Regions from separate parts of the Peptacetobacter sp. AB800 genome, predicted to be linked through region 2. Evidence: a T-box and tRNA genes for the amino acid it is inferred to sense, from the RefSeq annotation. Region 2 holds a T-box; the other holds one or more tRNA genes.
What was found. The T-box of region 2 lies ahead of leuS (leucine--tRNA ligase). A T-box ahead of a tRNA ligase gene usually reads a tRNA of that ligase, here a tRNA-Leu.
Positions count from the first base shown of each region.

Region 1: it has a tRNA-Leu gene. The T-box ahead of leuS (leucine--tRNA ligase) is inferred to sense a tRNA for this amino acid. The anticodon was not compared.

Region 1 covers NZ_JBLOUI010000025.1:2,359-10,535, reverse strand. The annotation lists gene ACK2WN_RS08085 (ABC transporter substrate-binding protein) at 1-1,344, opposite strand, end outside; gene ACK2WN_RS08080 (lytic transglycosylase domain-containing protein) at 1,345-1,905, opposite strand; gene coaE (dephospho-CoA kinase) at 1,895-2,497, opposite strand; gene polA (DNA polymerase I) at 2,506-5,160, opposite strand; tRNA gene ACK2WN_RS08065 (tRNA-Leu) at 5,383-5,464, shown strand; gene ACK2WN_RS08060 (hypothetical protein) at 6,250-6,702, opposite strand; gene ACK2WN_RS08055 (hypothetical protein) at 6,916-7,344, opposite strand; gene ACK2WN_RS08050 (sigma factor-like helix-turn-helix DNA-binding protein) at 7,363-7,701, opposite strand; gene ACK2WN_RS08045 (hypothetical protein) at 7,733-8,161, opposite strand.
Region 2 covers NZ_JBLOUI010000061.1:63-8,037, reverse strand. The annotation lists gene ACK2WN_RS11560 (5'-nucleotidase C-terminal domain-containing protein) at 1-729, shown strand, start outside; gene recX (recombination regulator RecX) at 937-1,575, opposite strand; gene nadD (nicotinate-nucleotide adenylyltransferase) at 1,762-2,451, shown strand; gene yqeK (bis(5'-nucleosyl)-tetraphosphatase (symmetrical) YqeK) at 2,497-3,090, shown strand; gene rsfS (ribosome silencing factor) at 3,200-3,559, shown strand; T-box leader at 3,669-3,868, shown strand; gene leuS (leucine--tRNA ligase) at 3,962-6,385, shown strand; gene ACK2WN_RS11530 (threonine/serine exporter family protein) at 6,622-7,383, shown strand; gene ACK2WN_RS11525 (threonine/serine exporter family protein) at 7,385-7,894, shown strand.

The DNA of each region.
Region 1 (8,177 bases), on a different contig from region 2:
TAGAATTCTAGCTTCTCCTCCTGCTCCATTACCTGCTGATTCTCCACCTGAAGAACTTCCTGCATTAGAGCCTCCACTGTTCTGAGTTCCAGAATCACCTCCACTAGGTGCTTGATTTGCATCTGATCCACTATTATCTGAAGTACCTGTATTGTTGCTAGATCCACCAGAATTTCCAGAACTACTAGGTTTATTAGAGGAATTTGTTTTATTATTTCCACTACTTGAATTCACCTTATTATTAGGTTTATTTGTAGCATTTACCTGTGTTTCCTTAATCTTATCCTTCTTATTAATTTTTATCTCTTTCATATATTTTTCAGCATTTTCTGTGCTATATTCCATATTTTTTATAGAGCTTTCATAATATTTAGATTTAGAATTTATCGGAATATTTACAGAATGTACATGCCCCATATATCCATTTTCTATTATCGCAGTTCTATTTATTGCAGAAACTATCGCCTTTCTAAAATTAGCATTTGCAAGAAGTAAATTTGACTGATTTATTATAACAGCATCATAATCTCTTCCCTCGTAAGACTTAATGTCAAACCGGCTATTCTGGAACCGGCTTAAATTATCTGAATCCGCCTTAACCATATCGCTCTCTAATGCCTCAACAGTAGATACTATTGTATCTTCATCTGGAACAATATTTACATTTATATTCATAGCACTCTTTGGAATATCTCCATAGTAATCTTTATTTACTTCTAGAGATATTCCCTCTCTATCTGAATAACTTGCAATTTTATAAACTCCATTACCTACCTTATTTGCATCAACATTATTTATATCTTTTCCAGATAACTGAACCTTGCTGACTATAGGAAATGTTAAATTTTCCTTTGCAAATGCAGCATTATTTTTGAATTTTATAGTAAGATTTTTTTCTCCATTTACTACAACATCAGATATATTCTGCACCATATAATTATATGGACTTGTTTTATTAGATCTTATTGATGAAACAGTAAAAGCTACATCATCTGCTGTTACAGGATTTCCATCATGCCATTTCGCATCTTTTAAAACTATATCCATCTGCTTACCATCAGATGACATCTTACTATTTTTTACTAGCTTAGGTATTGCATTATAGTTTTTATTAAGCTCAAAAAGCCCATCATATACTAGATTTAATACATTTAAAACACTTTCATCCGTATTAGTAATTGGACTTATCGTACTTGGTTTCTGTATTGCCAACTGTATCTTTTCTGAGTATGTTTTCTTTGTATCGCTTGTCTTTTCTTCTTTTTTATCGCCATTAAAAGCCGAACATCCCCCTACTGCAAGGGCTACGGCTAATATAATACTAATAATCTTAGTTTTTTTCATCTAATTTGCTTCCTTCCCGCAGTATATTTTTTTATACATGGCATAATTTCTATTTACTTTATCCACATATTTTAATGTCTCTTCAAATGGAATATCATGAAGATTTACTCCATCTTTACTATATTCCTCATCTTTTAGCCATTTTCTTACATTTCCTGATCCACCATTGTAAGCTGCTATGACTAAATCTCTCTTGCCAAACTCCTTATAGAGTCTAGCTAAATACCAACATCCTGTCTTTATATTTGTTTCAGGCTCAAAAATCTTTTTACTATCTATTCCTATTTCTTTTTCTGCCCATTTTGCCGTAGTATCACTTATTTGCATAAGTCCCTTGGCTCCTTTATGAGACTGCGCATCCGGAATAAATTTACTCTCAGCCTTTATAACACTATATACTAAATATTTATCTATATTGTATTCTTTTGAATACTTTTGAACGTACTCATTATATCTTCTTGGATAAAACATTTCTTCAATAGACTTAAAATTAAATCCAATAAAAATTATTGAGAATAAAATCAAAACTAAAATCACTTTTAAGCTAGTTTTATTTTTCAATTTTTTCCTCTAGCTTTCTAATCAGCTCTTCTGCTTCTTCCTCTAACTGATTTAATGTTCCTGAATTATCTACAACAAATTCAGCATATTTCACCTTTTCTTCTTGAGGCATCTGTGATTTTATTCTACCCATAGCTTCATCTTCACTGCAGTTATCTCTAAGTATTACTCTCTGTAACTGTACATCTTCTGAACATATAACAACTACTACTGTATCTAGCATACTTACAAAACCAGCTTCTATTAGAAGTGCAGCGTCGATTACAGCCATTTTTTCTCCTCTTTTTTCATATTTATCAAGATCATCATTTATCATTTTTCTTATAGCTGGATGCGTTAAACTATTTAATTTTTCTAACTTGTTATCATCGCTAAAAACTATTTTCCCAAGATTTTTTCTGTTTAGAGTACCGTCTTCATATATTACAGAACTACCAAAGGCATCTTCAATAGCCTTTAGTAGTTCTTTGTCTTCATATATTTCTCTTCCTTTTATGTCTGCATCTATTATAGGTATACTGTGATTTTTCAATATATTAGAAAGGCTACTTTTACCACAACCTATGCTTCCTGTAAGTCCAATCTTTAGCATATAATCACCTACTTTGTTTCATACCAAGAAACGCCAGTATTTAAGTCTACAGTAAGTGAAACCTTCATATCTACTGCGTTTTCCATCTCTTCTCTAACTATTTTTTCAACTTTTTCAAGTTCATCTATTGGAGTTTCAACGATAAGCTCATCGTGTACCTGAAGTATTAGTTTTGATTTTAATTCTTCTTTTTCTAATCTTCTAAATACATTTACCATCGCTATCTTTATAATATCAGCCGCACTTCCCTGTATAGGTGCGTTCATTGCAGCTCTTTTACCTCTATTTCTTTCCATAAAGTTTTTAGATTTTATTTCAGGAATATATCTTCTTCTATTGAACATTGTCTGAGAATATCCATCTTTTTCAGCAGTTTCAATAATATTATCCATAAATTCCTTTATTTTTTCGTACTTAGCAAAATAACTTTCTATGTACTGTTTTGCCTGTGGTACAGGTATATTTAAGTCTTCAGATAGACCAAAATCAGTTTTACCATATATTATTCCAAAGTTTACAGCTTTTGCAGCACTTCTAAGCTCTGGAGTAACCTCTTCTACTGGCACGTTAAATACCTGAGATGCAGTCTTTCTATGTATATCTTCTCCATGAGCAAATGCATCTATCATATGTTCGTCTCCACTCATATGCGCAAGAACTCTAAGTTCAACCTGAGAATAATCGGCATCTACAAGTCTTTTTTCATCATCCGAAACAAATACAGCTCTAAGTCTTCTACCTATTTCCATTCTTACAGGTATATTCTGTAGATTTGGCTCTGTAGAAGAAATTCTTCCTGTTGTAGTTATAGTCTGATTGAATGTAGAATGTATTCTACCATCTATTGGGTTTATAAGAGCAGTAAGCCCTTCAACATATGTAGAATTTAATTTTACTATCTGTCTATATTCACCTATTTTATCTATAATAGGATGTTTATCTTTTAATTTTTCAAGAACTTCAGCATTAGTTGAGTATCCTGTCTTAGTTTTCTTGATTACAGGTAGTTCTAGTTTTTCAAATAATATTACACCTAACTGTTTTGGAGAGTTTATATTGAACTCTTCGCCTGCATATCCGTATATTTCTTCTTCAAGAGAAGATATTATCTTCGTAAACTCTTTTCCAAGCTCAGCAAGCATTTCCTTGTCAACTTTGATCCCTGTATACTCCATATTTCCCAATACTTCTACAAGTGGCATTTCAACATCGTTGAATAGTTTTTCTATTTCTGTACTTTCTATTTCTTCCTTCATCTTAGGCATAGCATTTACTACAGTATTTAGAATTGAAGAAATATATCCAGAAAGCTCTTCTTTTGCTAAATCCTCAAACTTTTTAGCCTTTACACCTTTTCCAAGTAGCTCTTCTTTAGATTTAACTGACTTCATAAGGTATTTCATTGCTATTGCACTACATTCGCTTGTGTTAGTAGATGTAGAGTCTATTAAATACTCTGCTATAGCTATATCAAATGACATGCCTTTTAAAGCTATTTCATAAGGCATTAGTGCCACATAGTCTTCTTTCATGTTATATCCATATTTCTTTATATCCTTAGACTCTAAAACTTCTCTGAAGTCTATTACTTTATCTTCAGATACACAGAATACTTTATCTCCATCTAATGTAATATACATAGATATTATATTCTTTTCTAAAAGATTTCCTGTTTTAGAAACTACCTTTAATGCAAACTCTCCCTTTTCTTTTATAATAGATATCAATTCTGAAGAATTCACATCATAATTTACATCTATCTCTGTTGAGTTATCTTCTGCCATATTAGAATCCCCGCTCATATCCATAACCTTTTTTATAAGGCTTGTAAATTTGAAGAACTGGAATTTTTCTATAACATCTTCTACTTTGTAGTCTCCAAATATCATCTTATCTAAATCAAATTCTATTGGAACATCTCTTACAATAGTAGCAAGCCATTTACTGTGTATAGCTTCTTCTTTATTTTCTTCTATTTTTTTCTTAATACTTCCTTTAAGTTCATCTGTATGTTCAACTAAGTTTTCTATACTTCCAAACTGTTTTATAAGTTTTATACCTGTTTTTTCACCTACTCCAGGCACACCAGGTATATTATCCGATTTATCTCCCATAAGTCCTTTTAAATCTATAAACTGTGTAGGTGTCATTTCGTATTTTTCTATTACTGAATCGTAGTTATATTCTTCTACATCTGCTACACCTTTTTTAGTTATAAGTGTAGTAGTCTTATTAGACGCTAACTGTATAGCATCTTTATCCCCTGTTACTATAAATACTTCAAATCCATCTTCTTCTGCAGCTTTAGATATAGTACCTATTATATCGTCCGCCTCATAGCCATCTATTTCAAATCTCTCTATCTTGAAAGCATCTAATAGATCCTTTAATGGCTGCATCTGTTCAAACAGTTCCTGAGGCATTTTCTTTCTTCCAGCTTTATACTCGCTGTATTCTTTATGTCTAAATGTAGGAGCCTTTCTATCAAATGCAACACTTATATGAGTTGGTTCATATATTTCTATCATTTTGAACAACATCGTTGTAAATCCATATATTGCATTTGTATGAAGTCCTTCTTTATTATCCATTGTTTGTGGTAGAGCATAAAAAGCTCTATTTATTATCGAGTTTCCATCTATTATGATGAGTCTTTTATTCAAATTTATCACTCCGTTTTCCATTTTTTTATTTCAATTTTTCTTGTCAATTCTTTTTTGCATTACTTATATTATATTATCATAACAGAGTGAATTTTTTTAGTATTATATCTTAATAAAAAATAAATCTTTTTTAAATTATATATTTTTTTGATTTTGTATGTGTTATAATGCTTGATTCAAATATATTTAATTGTTATAATATGTAGTATAGTTTTTTAACTTGCCGCTGTGGCGGAATGGCAGACGCACATGACTCAAAATCATGCGGGAAACCGTACGGGTTCAAGTCCCGTCAGCGGTACCATAAAATTATATATCTTTTAAACACACTGAAAACACTAACTTTTATGTTGGTGTTTTTCTATTTTTTGTGGTTTGTAGGGGAATTGTAGGGGAATTAAAAAAAGCTTGTTACCTTGTAAAAAGTAGTGATTAAGTGAAACAATACATTATCTTTATTTTTTTAATCGTTTAATATGGCTCTTTACCTTAGGAAATATTAGTAATATCTTATAACAAAATATATCATCATCTTGTCATAACTGTTGTAGTGTCAAACTTTCTAAAAATAGGACTGATATTTTACACTACATTTTTAAACCTTAGCATTTATTAGCATTTTGAATATTATCCCTATAAGCTCCAGGAATAAAAGTTATTGTTTAGCAGCATGATTAATTATAAAACCTTAACATTTATTAACATTTTCAACAACTTATCCGCCTATATATATAATTTATGTTAGGTTTTGTAAGGTTTTATATATGAAAATAGTCAAGTTTTGACAAGTTTTTTGTTGGACTATATACAAAATAATACCGGGTATAAAATCGTACAGAGTACAAAAATAACCCCTCTATATATAAAATAGTTTCAAGTTTTCTCAGGTTCTCAATATGTAGTGTAGTTTTTTACTGATATTATCTCATATTTTTACACTACAAAATGTTAGCATTTGTTAGCATTTTTGAAATCCCTTTAAACGGGAATTAGAATTTTTGGACGTTCATATTTTGAACATCTGAATTTGTTCATGCTGCTATTCTGAAATTATAGTTATAAATAAAAAAAGGGTGTAAAATTGACACCCTATATAATAAAATCAAAGTATTTATCACTATATAAACTTTTATCTATTCTTGATATATCAAATATCTTATAACTATCAATCATTTTATCAAGTGCCTTGTAATAGATAACTCTTGTTTGTGTATCACCTCTATTGATAGATTTTGAAATATAATATATCTTTTCTCGCTCTTTAAATCGCATTTTTATTATTTGTTTCTCTTTTTCCTTTAGCTCCTCATATGCTCTATGTAATATTGAAATTGCTATTCTTGTATTACAACGGCTTTCCTCAGCTCCTTTTATAATTTCTAATATATAGCTTGATTTTCTTTCTGTTGGCTCTTCCTGGTACTCTTCTTTCAATGGCTCTTTTAGTCTGTTCTGTTCTATTCCTTCCACTACTTGTAAACCATAATATTTCAAAAACTCCGCTAACTGTTTTCGCTCTTCTTTTTTCTGTAATTTATTCATATAAAATACACCTCCAGGAACAATATTTTGATAGCTGCTCTTTTAGATCCTCAAATAGATATATATTTTTTTCCAACATTTTCCAACAATGAGTATTAAAAAAGCCCAACAAATAATAATACTTGTTAGGCTCTTTTAATATCATCAGTGGGTTGCTACTGAGCAAAGAAAAAGATTTATACAAGGCAATCAAAGTACTTTATCATACCTCTATTATATATCTAAAAAATACATATCATCAAATAAATTTTCGTCTATCTCTATTTCAAGTAATTCATTGTATTTGTTTAATATCTCATTTAATGCGTTATTTTCCCAATCTCTTAAAGTTCTTTCACTATACCCTATTTTTTTACTTGTATAATTCCAATTATTACAATCTATCAATCTCAATTTAAGAAGTATTTGTTTTTCTTCTGATAATGTTTTATAGGCTATATGTAACCTTGAAATCATAATTCTTGTATTGCGTCTTTTCTCTCTCGTTTCTTCTATATGCTCCAATAGTTCACTATTTGAACAATTCAAATTATCTTTTAACGGCTCTTTTCTTCTTTTGTGCTCTATACCTTCAATTATATCTTTCCCAAAAAAGCGCAATATATTTTTTAACTCTATTCGGTTCAATATAATATCATTCATAAAACGCACCCTTTCAATTTATACAATATATCCATATTTATTGAATATAAAATCTATTTTTTTAATACCGTTATCCATTCTATTTCTTTCAGTTCTTTCACTATCTCCCGTTATAGTGCATATTTTCGCCCAACTATATTTATTAATATATCTATACTTGATTATTTTTCTTTCTTTTTCAGGCAATTCTTTAATTAGATTATTTAATATATTTAATTGAAATCTAATTGATATTATTTCATTTTCTAGTTTTTTTATTCTCTCTTGGTTATCTTCAAATTTTATAATATTTTCTAATACTTTAATGTGTTTTTTCAACTTATCATATTTTTTCAGTTCCTTTTTTATATCACACATAAAAAAACACCACCCGTAATATTTAGATCATTTAAATAGGTATATAATAATTTTCGAATAGAAATTCTAGCTCTTTCAAGCTTTTTTCAATATGATTTTGTGCCATTGTAGAACTACAACCCAAAGCACGCCCAATTTGAGCATAGTTATAATTCTTTTTAAATTTATATTCTATTATTCTTTTGTCTATTTCTTCCAAACCTTTTATAAATGCGTCTATTAATCGTATTTTCTGACTAATATTTCTCATTTCCTTTTTTATTTCTATGGCTCTTTGTTCACTACCTACAACAAAATTAGCCGTTGGGTCGCCTATATTAGAAGTTTGTACCCTTTCCCCAATAGGACAACTTTTTATATCAACGTCATTTTCTTTCAAGTGTTCTAATTCTACACTTAGATATTTCAATTCGCTTTTATAACTATTATAGCTTTCTAGCTCTCTTTTTACATCACACATAAAAACGCACCTCCAG
Region 2 (7,975 bases):
ATAACTAAAAAATTAACTGGAAAACAGATAAAAGATGCAATAGAAGTCGGAGCTGAGATATATCCAGAAGCTAACTCTACATTCTTACACTTTGGAAATCTTACATACACAATAGATGTAAATAAAAAAGCTGGTAGTAGAATAACAGATATTAAAGTAAAAGGTAAAAAGCTTGATGAATCAAAACAGTATCTAGTTGCTATGAATGATTATATGTCTACAGATTATAGCTCTATATCTGGATCGGGTATTGAAAAAAATTACGGTGAATTAGATAAGGTAATAGCAAAATTTATAAAATCTAAAGGAACTATAAACTATAAAAATGATGGTAGAATAAAAGTAACTAAAACAGTAAATATAAATAGAGAAAAGGTTAAAAAAGTAGTTACTGCTATAGATAAATTAACATATGATAAGACAACATCTAATATAAAAGCGGTAAATGAAGCTATAAAAATGTTCAATGACTTAAATCAGGACGAAAGAAAACAAGTAACAAACTATAAAAAACTTGTTAAAATAGCAGATTCTTTAAGAAGCAATGGTGTAAATGTAAGTAAACCAAGTGGAACAGGATCTAGTTCATCATCAAGTAGTTCAAGTGGATCAAAACCTACACAGAAATCTCCAAAAACAGGTGATGCATCATCAATAGCAGGAGCAGCAGGAACATTTGTAGCATCAGCTGCAGCTTTTGGAGCGCTAAGAAGAAAAAAAGAAGACTAATAACTTGAATTAGTATTAATCCAGATAAATAATAATTGATTGAATAAAAAATCCCCACAAAAGATTGTAATTTAAAACTTCTGTGGGGATTTTAATTTTAATATAATATTTATCTCATTGTATCCTGTTTTTTTAACTGATAGTAATTATACACACCTAGTGCAAAACATAAAACACCGATAATTAATTTTTTCATATTTTTCCTCCTTAACAATCGAATTCGTCAAAATTCAAAAGCTCTCTTAGTACTCTCTTAATAATATCATAATTAAAGCCTTTATAAGCTAAATGCTGATAAATTTTTTGATTAATTTTATTTTTATCCTCGCCCTTTAGCCTTTTTAATCTTTTTTCAGCCAAATATTTGGCGTTTTCGTACTCTTCATCCGGATCAATTTGAGAAATAGCATCTTGAATATCCGATGCAGCTATTCCTTTATTATATAGATTTTGTTTGATTTTATTTTTACCAAACTTGCTAAGATTCATATTATCGTGGACAATCTTTTCCGCTAGAAGATTATCATCTATAAGTTTATATCCTTTTAAAAACTCTATTACTTCTTCTACGATATTTTCGTCGTAATCGTTTAATAATTTTTCTCTAAGTTTTTTTTCTGATTGATCAGACTTTGAAAGAATTGAAAGAGCCTTATTTTTTGCTTTCATATACATTTCATCGTGTAAAAGACTTTCAAGTGACTCTTTGTCTATTTCCATCCCTTTTTTTAAAGAATGTGTGTAGACAAGCTCTGCATAAACTGCCATAAAATATTCTTCATCGACATATATATTAACTCTATCTTTGCTTCTTTTTTGTGCTTCAATTTTTGTAATAATCGACATAAAAAACCTCCTCTAATGAGATAGGTTAATTTTAATCCACTTGAAAGACAAAGTCAACGAAGAAAAATGAAAGAATTGGCAAAATAAGTCGTTTGTTTTACCTTGTATTTTTATAGATTCATTCAAGAAAACGTGAATCTATGGTACAATAGATAATAGTAAAAGGAAAAGGAGAAGTTAGTTTCAATGGGGATTTTAGAACTAGTAGATAGTGCTAGAAAAGCGAATGATAAAAAATTGAGCAAATTTGAAAGTATAAAAGAGAAACAAAAGGTAGGAATTTTAGGAGGAACTTTTGATCCTATACATTTTGCACATCTAGCAACAGCAGAATTTATAAGAGATAAATACGATTTAGATTGGATTTTTTTCATACCAACTGGGAATCCACCACATAAATTGGGTATAAAGACAGATAAGTATGATAGATACAATATGGTTCTACTTGCTACTAAAACAAACAATAATTTTATAGCTTTAGATATAGAGATAGAAAGAAATAAACAGACGTATACAGTAGATACACTAAAAGATTTAAAGAAGATGTATCCAAATGCAGAGCTTTATTTTATTACAGGAGCAGATGCTATATGTGAGGTTGAAAGCTGGAGAGGTGTTAAGAAAAACTTTGAAATGGCTACATTTATAGCGGCTACAAGACCTGGGATAAGTCTTTTAAAGGCTCAGGAAAAGATTGAACAGCTTGAAAGAAAATACGATACATCTATTATAAGTGTGTATGTTCCTTCTTTAGATATATCATCTACATATATAAGGGAACAGATAGAAGCTGGAAAAACAGTAAGATATTTAATGCCTGAATCTGTGGAAAAGTATATGCAGAGAAAGGATTTATATAAGCAGATAGAAGAATAAAATAATTTGGGAGGTAAGTTCACTTTTAGGTGAACAAAAGAATTGATGAACTTAGATCAAATCAAAGAAAAACTAAAGGAATTGTTGACTGAAAAAAGATATATACATTCATTAAATGTTGCAGACAGTGCTAAGAAATTAGCTGAAATGTACGGTGCAGATGAAGAAAAGGCGTATTTAGCTGGTATAGTGCACGACTGTGCAAAATATTTTAAAACTGACAAAGTAGATTACTATGTAGCAAAATACGATATAGAGTTAGATGAATTAGAGGTTGGAAATATCGCACTTTCTCATAGTATAATAGGTTCATATGTAGCAAAATACGATTTTGGTATAGATGATGAGGATGTAATAAGTTCTGTAAGATACCACACAACTGGTAAAGTTGATATGAGCCTAATGGAAAAAATAATATATGTTGCAGATTTAATAGAAGTTGGCAGAGACTATCCAGGAGTTGATGAGTTAAGAGATTTAGCTTATGCAGGAGATATGGATGCAGCAATGATACAATCATTTGACAATACTATATCTCTTATGATAAAAAAAGGAAATACAATTCATCCTAGATCTGTAGCAGCGAGAAACTTTATGATTACAGAAAGAAAAAAGAAAAAAGCTATTAAAAATTTATAAATAAATTTAAAAATAGATTTTATTTTTAGTTCTATATGGTATAATAGTTTTAATATTTACAAGTAAGAGAACTATTTTGTAGTTTCATAAATTTAAGGAGGAAAGATAAATGACAGCAGATTTAACAGTAGAACAGATGGTAAAAGTTATAAACCATGCGATAGAAGATAAATTAGGAAGAGATATACTAATTTTAAATATAGGAAAAATAACAAGCTTAGCTGATTACTTCATAATAACTACAGCGTCATCTTCAAGACAGGTTAAGGCAATAGCTGATAAAGTAGAAGAAGATATGACTAAAAATGGATTAGAACCAAGAGGTAAAGAAGGTATAGACTCTCAGCAGTGGGTACTTCTTGACTACGGCGATATAATGGTTCATATATTTGATGAAGAAAACAGAGATTTCTACAACTTAGAAAAATTATGGAAAGATGCACCAGTTGTAGATCCAGATGAATTATAAAATTGTATTTAATCAAAAAGGACTATATTTATAGTCCTTTTTTAAAGTAATCAAACTTGACACTTAATATTAAAGATGTTAGAATGTTTGTATTAATCAAAAATAAAAAATATTTACAGACAGTCTGAAGTAGTAGGATAGGAGTTATTTCAGAGAGCTGGTGGTAGCTGCAAACCAGTATAACAAATTTCTGAACTTGTCAGAAAAGAGCTGTCGACCGTTGTCGGTTTAAAGACTCAACTAAGAGAGTTCAATTTATTTGAACTAATTAGGGTGGTACCGCGAGTATATAATATCCTCGTCCCTAAACGATTACGTTTAGGGATTGAGGATTTTTTTATTATACAGAAATAATAATTATTATATTTGAACTACTAAAAATAAAAAACAGGAGGAGAAAAAATGAGTGTATATGATTTCAAAGCCATAGAAACAAAATGGCAGAAAACTTGGAAAGAAAACAATCAGTATAAAATGGATACTGAACAGACAGAAAAACCAAACTACTACACATTAGAAATGTTCCCTTATCCATCAGGAAAACTTCATATGGGACACGTTAGAAACTATTCTATAGGTGACGTTATAGCTAGATTCAAAAAAATGAAGGGGTTCAATGTACTTCATCCAATGGGATGGGACTCATTTGGATTACCAGCAGAAAATGCGGCTATAAAACATGGTATACATCCACACAAATGGACTATGGAAAATATAGCTGAAATGAGAGAACAGTTAAATCTATTAGGATTAAGCTATGACTGGGATAGAGAAGTAGCTACATCTACGCCAGAATACTATAGATTTACTCAGGAAATATTCCTAAAATTATTAGAACAGGGATTAGCATATAAGAAAAAATCTTACGTTAACTGGTGTCCATCTTGTGAAACAGTTCTTGCTAATGAACAGGTTGTTCAGGGAGAATGTGAAAGATGTGGAACAACAGTTATAAAGAAAGACCTAGAACAGTGGTATTTCAAAACTACTGCATTTGCAGAAGAATTATTAAATGACTTAGATAAATTAGATGGTTGGCCAGAAAAAGTTAAAACAATGCAGAGAAACTGGATTGGTAAGAGTACAGGAGCTAACTTAACATTTACAATAGATGGAACTGAAGATACAATAACAGTTTATACAACTAGACCAGATACAGCTTACGGAGTATCATTTATGGTATTAGCACCAGAAAGTCCATTAGTTAAAGAATTAGTTGCAGGAACTGAATACGAAGCTCCAGTAGACGAATTCGTTCTAAAAATGCACAAAATGACAGAAATAGAAAGAACAGCTACAGATCTTGAAAAAGAAGGTATGTTCATAGGTAAATATGTAATAAATCCAGTAAATGGAAGAAAAGTGCCAATATGGATAGCTAACTATGTACTTGCTGACTACGGAACAGGTGCTGTTATGGCAGTTCCAGCTCACGATGAAAGAGATGAAGATTTCGCTAAAAAATACGACCTTCCAATAGTACCAGTAATAGATGAAGACGGAATAATGATAAATTCTGAAGAATTTAACGGTATGCCTGCTAAAGAAGCTTTCGAAAAAATAGTAGACAAAATGGAAGCAGAAGGAAAAGGAAAGAGAACTGTAAACTACAGATTAAGAGACTGGTTAGTTTCAAGACAGAGATATTGGGGATGCCCTATACCAGTAGTATATTGTGATGATTGCGGTATAGTACCTGAAAAGAAAGAAAATCTACCAGTATTACTTCCAACAGACGTTGAATTTACAGGAAAAGGAGAATCACCATTAACAACTTCTCCAACATTCACTGAAACAGTTTGTCCAAAATGTGGAAAACCAGCTAGAAGAGAAGTAGATACTATGGATACATTCATAGATTCTTCTTGGTACTTCTTAAGATATACTGACAACAAAAACACTGAAGAACCATTCAGAAAAGATATAGCTGATAAATGGGTACCAGTAGATCAGTATATAGGTGGTGTAGAACACGCTATAATGCATCTTCTTTACGCTAGATGGTTAATGAAAGCATTCCACAGCATGGGAATGGTAGAAGCTGATGAACCATTCAAAAACCTATTAACTCAGGGTATGGTTCTTAAAGAAGGATCAAAAATGAGTAAATCAAAAGGAAATACAGTATCTCCTCTAAAAATAATAGATGAATACGGTGCAGATACAGCTAGATTATTTATACTATTCGCAGCTCCACCAGAAAGAGACCTTGACTGGTCTGACCAGGGTGTTGAAGGATGTTTCAAATTCCTAAACAGAGTATATAGATTAGTTGACGAATTAGCAGAAGAAGTTAAAAACTGTGATGGTGAATTCGGTAAATTAACTTCAGCTGATAAAGATATGAGATTCACTATAAATAGTGTAATCAAAAAAGTTACATCTGATTTAGATGAAAAATTCGGTTTCAATACATCTATAGCATCTTTAATGGAATTAATAAACGAAATGTACAAATATAAAGAATTAGATGGAAGAAACTCAGCTGTTATAAAAGAAGGTATAGAAGCTATAGTTACAATAATATCTCCATTCACTCCACACTTAGGTGAAGAATTATGGCAGATGATAGGTAAAGAAGGAAGCGTATTCGATATAAGCTGGCCTGAATACGACGAAAAAGCTTTAGTTAAAGATGAAGTTGAAGTAGTTGTTCAGATAAATGGTAAAGTAAGAGGAAGAATGAATGTTCCAACTGAAATATCAAGAGATGATATGCAGGCTGCTGCTTTAGAAGACGAAAAAATAAAAGAATTAGTTGAAGGAAAAACTATAGTTAAAGTTATAGCTGTTCCTAAAAAATTAATAAATATAGTTGTAAAATAATAGAGAATACAGGTGCTGTTGTAATAACATTTAGAGATGTTTTGCAGCAGCATCTTTTTTTGTGTGGAATTTGTAATTTAACCTATATAAAATAATAAATAATATTGAAAAGAGATTAATCTAGGTATACAATAGACAAAGTGGACTAAAAAATTAAAAGAATACAATTTGTATTAAATATATAAATAAATCATAAAGTTAAAACTATAAGAAAAAATTAAAGAAAGGAGATTTTGATGGACGTAAATAGAATATTAGAATTTGCATCTGATGCTGGAGTTCTGCTTTTACAAAGTGGCGGAGAAACGTATAGAGTAGAAGAAACAGTTACGAGAATATGCGCTTCATTTGGAGTAGAGAAAACAGGTGTATTTGCAACTCCGACTGCGGTAATAGTATCTGCAACCGTTGATGGAAAGATAAGTTCAGTTGTAAAAAGAATAATGAAAAGAAGTACAGACCTAAATAAGGTATTTGAGATAAATGCTTTATCTAGAACAATATCTCAATATAACTTTGATATAGCAGTTTGTGAAAAAATACTAGCCGAAATAGAAAAAGGAAACTATTATTCAGATAATAGAAAGATATTTTTTGCAGGGGTAGGGACTGCGGTTCTTACCGTACTGTTTGGCGGTGGAGTAGCAGATATGTTTGCAAGCTTCTTTATAGGTTGTACTGTCAAATATGTCACAGGATTATTTGGAAAAATATCGCTTAACGACTTTTTTATAAATATGATTGGTGCGGCTATAATACCTACAATTGCAATATTATTAGTTAAGTTTAGATTTATATACACTATAGATAAGGTTATAATGGGATCCATAATGCTTCTTGTTCCAGGATTGCCACTGACAAATGCTATAAGGGATATACTTGACGGAGAGCTTTTATCTGGGGCTATGAAAATAGAAGAGGTTCTTTTAATAGGTATAGCTGTCAGTATAGGTATGTGTTTCGTATTAAACTTATACATAAGATACGGAGGGGTTTAAAATGAGATTGGCACTAGAAGTTGTACTATGTATAATAGCTGCATATAGTTTTGGAGTTATTTTCAATATAAAAGGAAAATATCTCAGAATATCTGCCATTGGAGGAGGAATAGCTTGGTTATCTTATAAGTTACTTTTAATGGTTGGTATGGAGAACAATCTTTCGTTCTTCTTTGCTACAATATGCTTTGGGGTATATGTAGAGGTGTGTGCGAGGTTGTACAATGCACCATCTACAATAATGAGTGTATGTGCAATGATAATACTTGTCCCAGGATATGGTGTATATAATACTTTTTATGCCTTCCTTACAAATGATTATACAGCGGGTGTAAGAAATGGTATATCAACCCTTATGATAGCTGGGGCTATATCTCTAGGTTTGGTATTTATAACGACTTTATTTAGAAGAAGAAAAACAAATGATATACTTGGAAAAATAATAAACTCATTTAAGAAGATAAATAAAAATTCAGATGGAGATGATGATATAAAAATAGAGGACTTCTAATTTGAAGTCCTCTTTTATTTCATATTTATGTATGGCGAATTGTCAAGCTAAGTGCAACAGTTTATCATAAAATATCTCGAA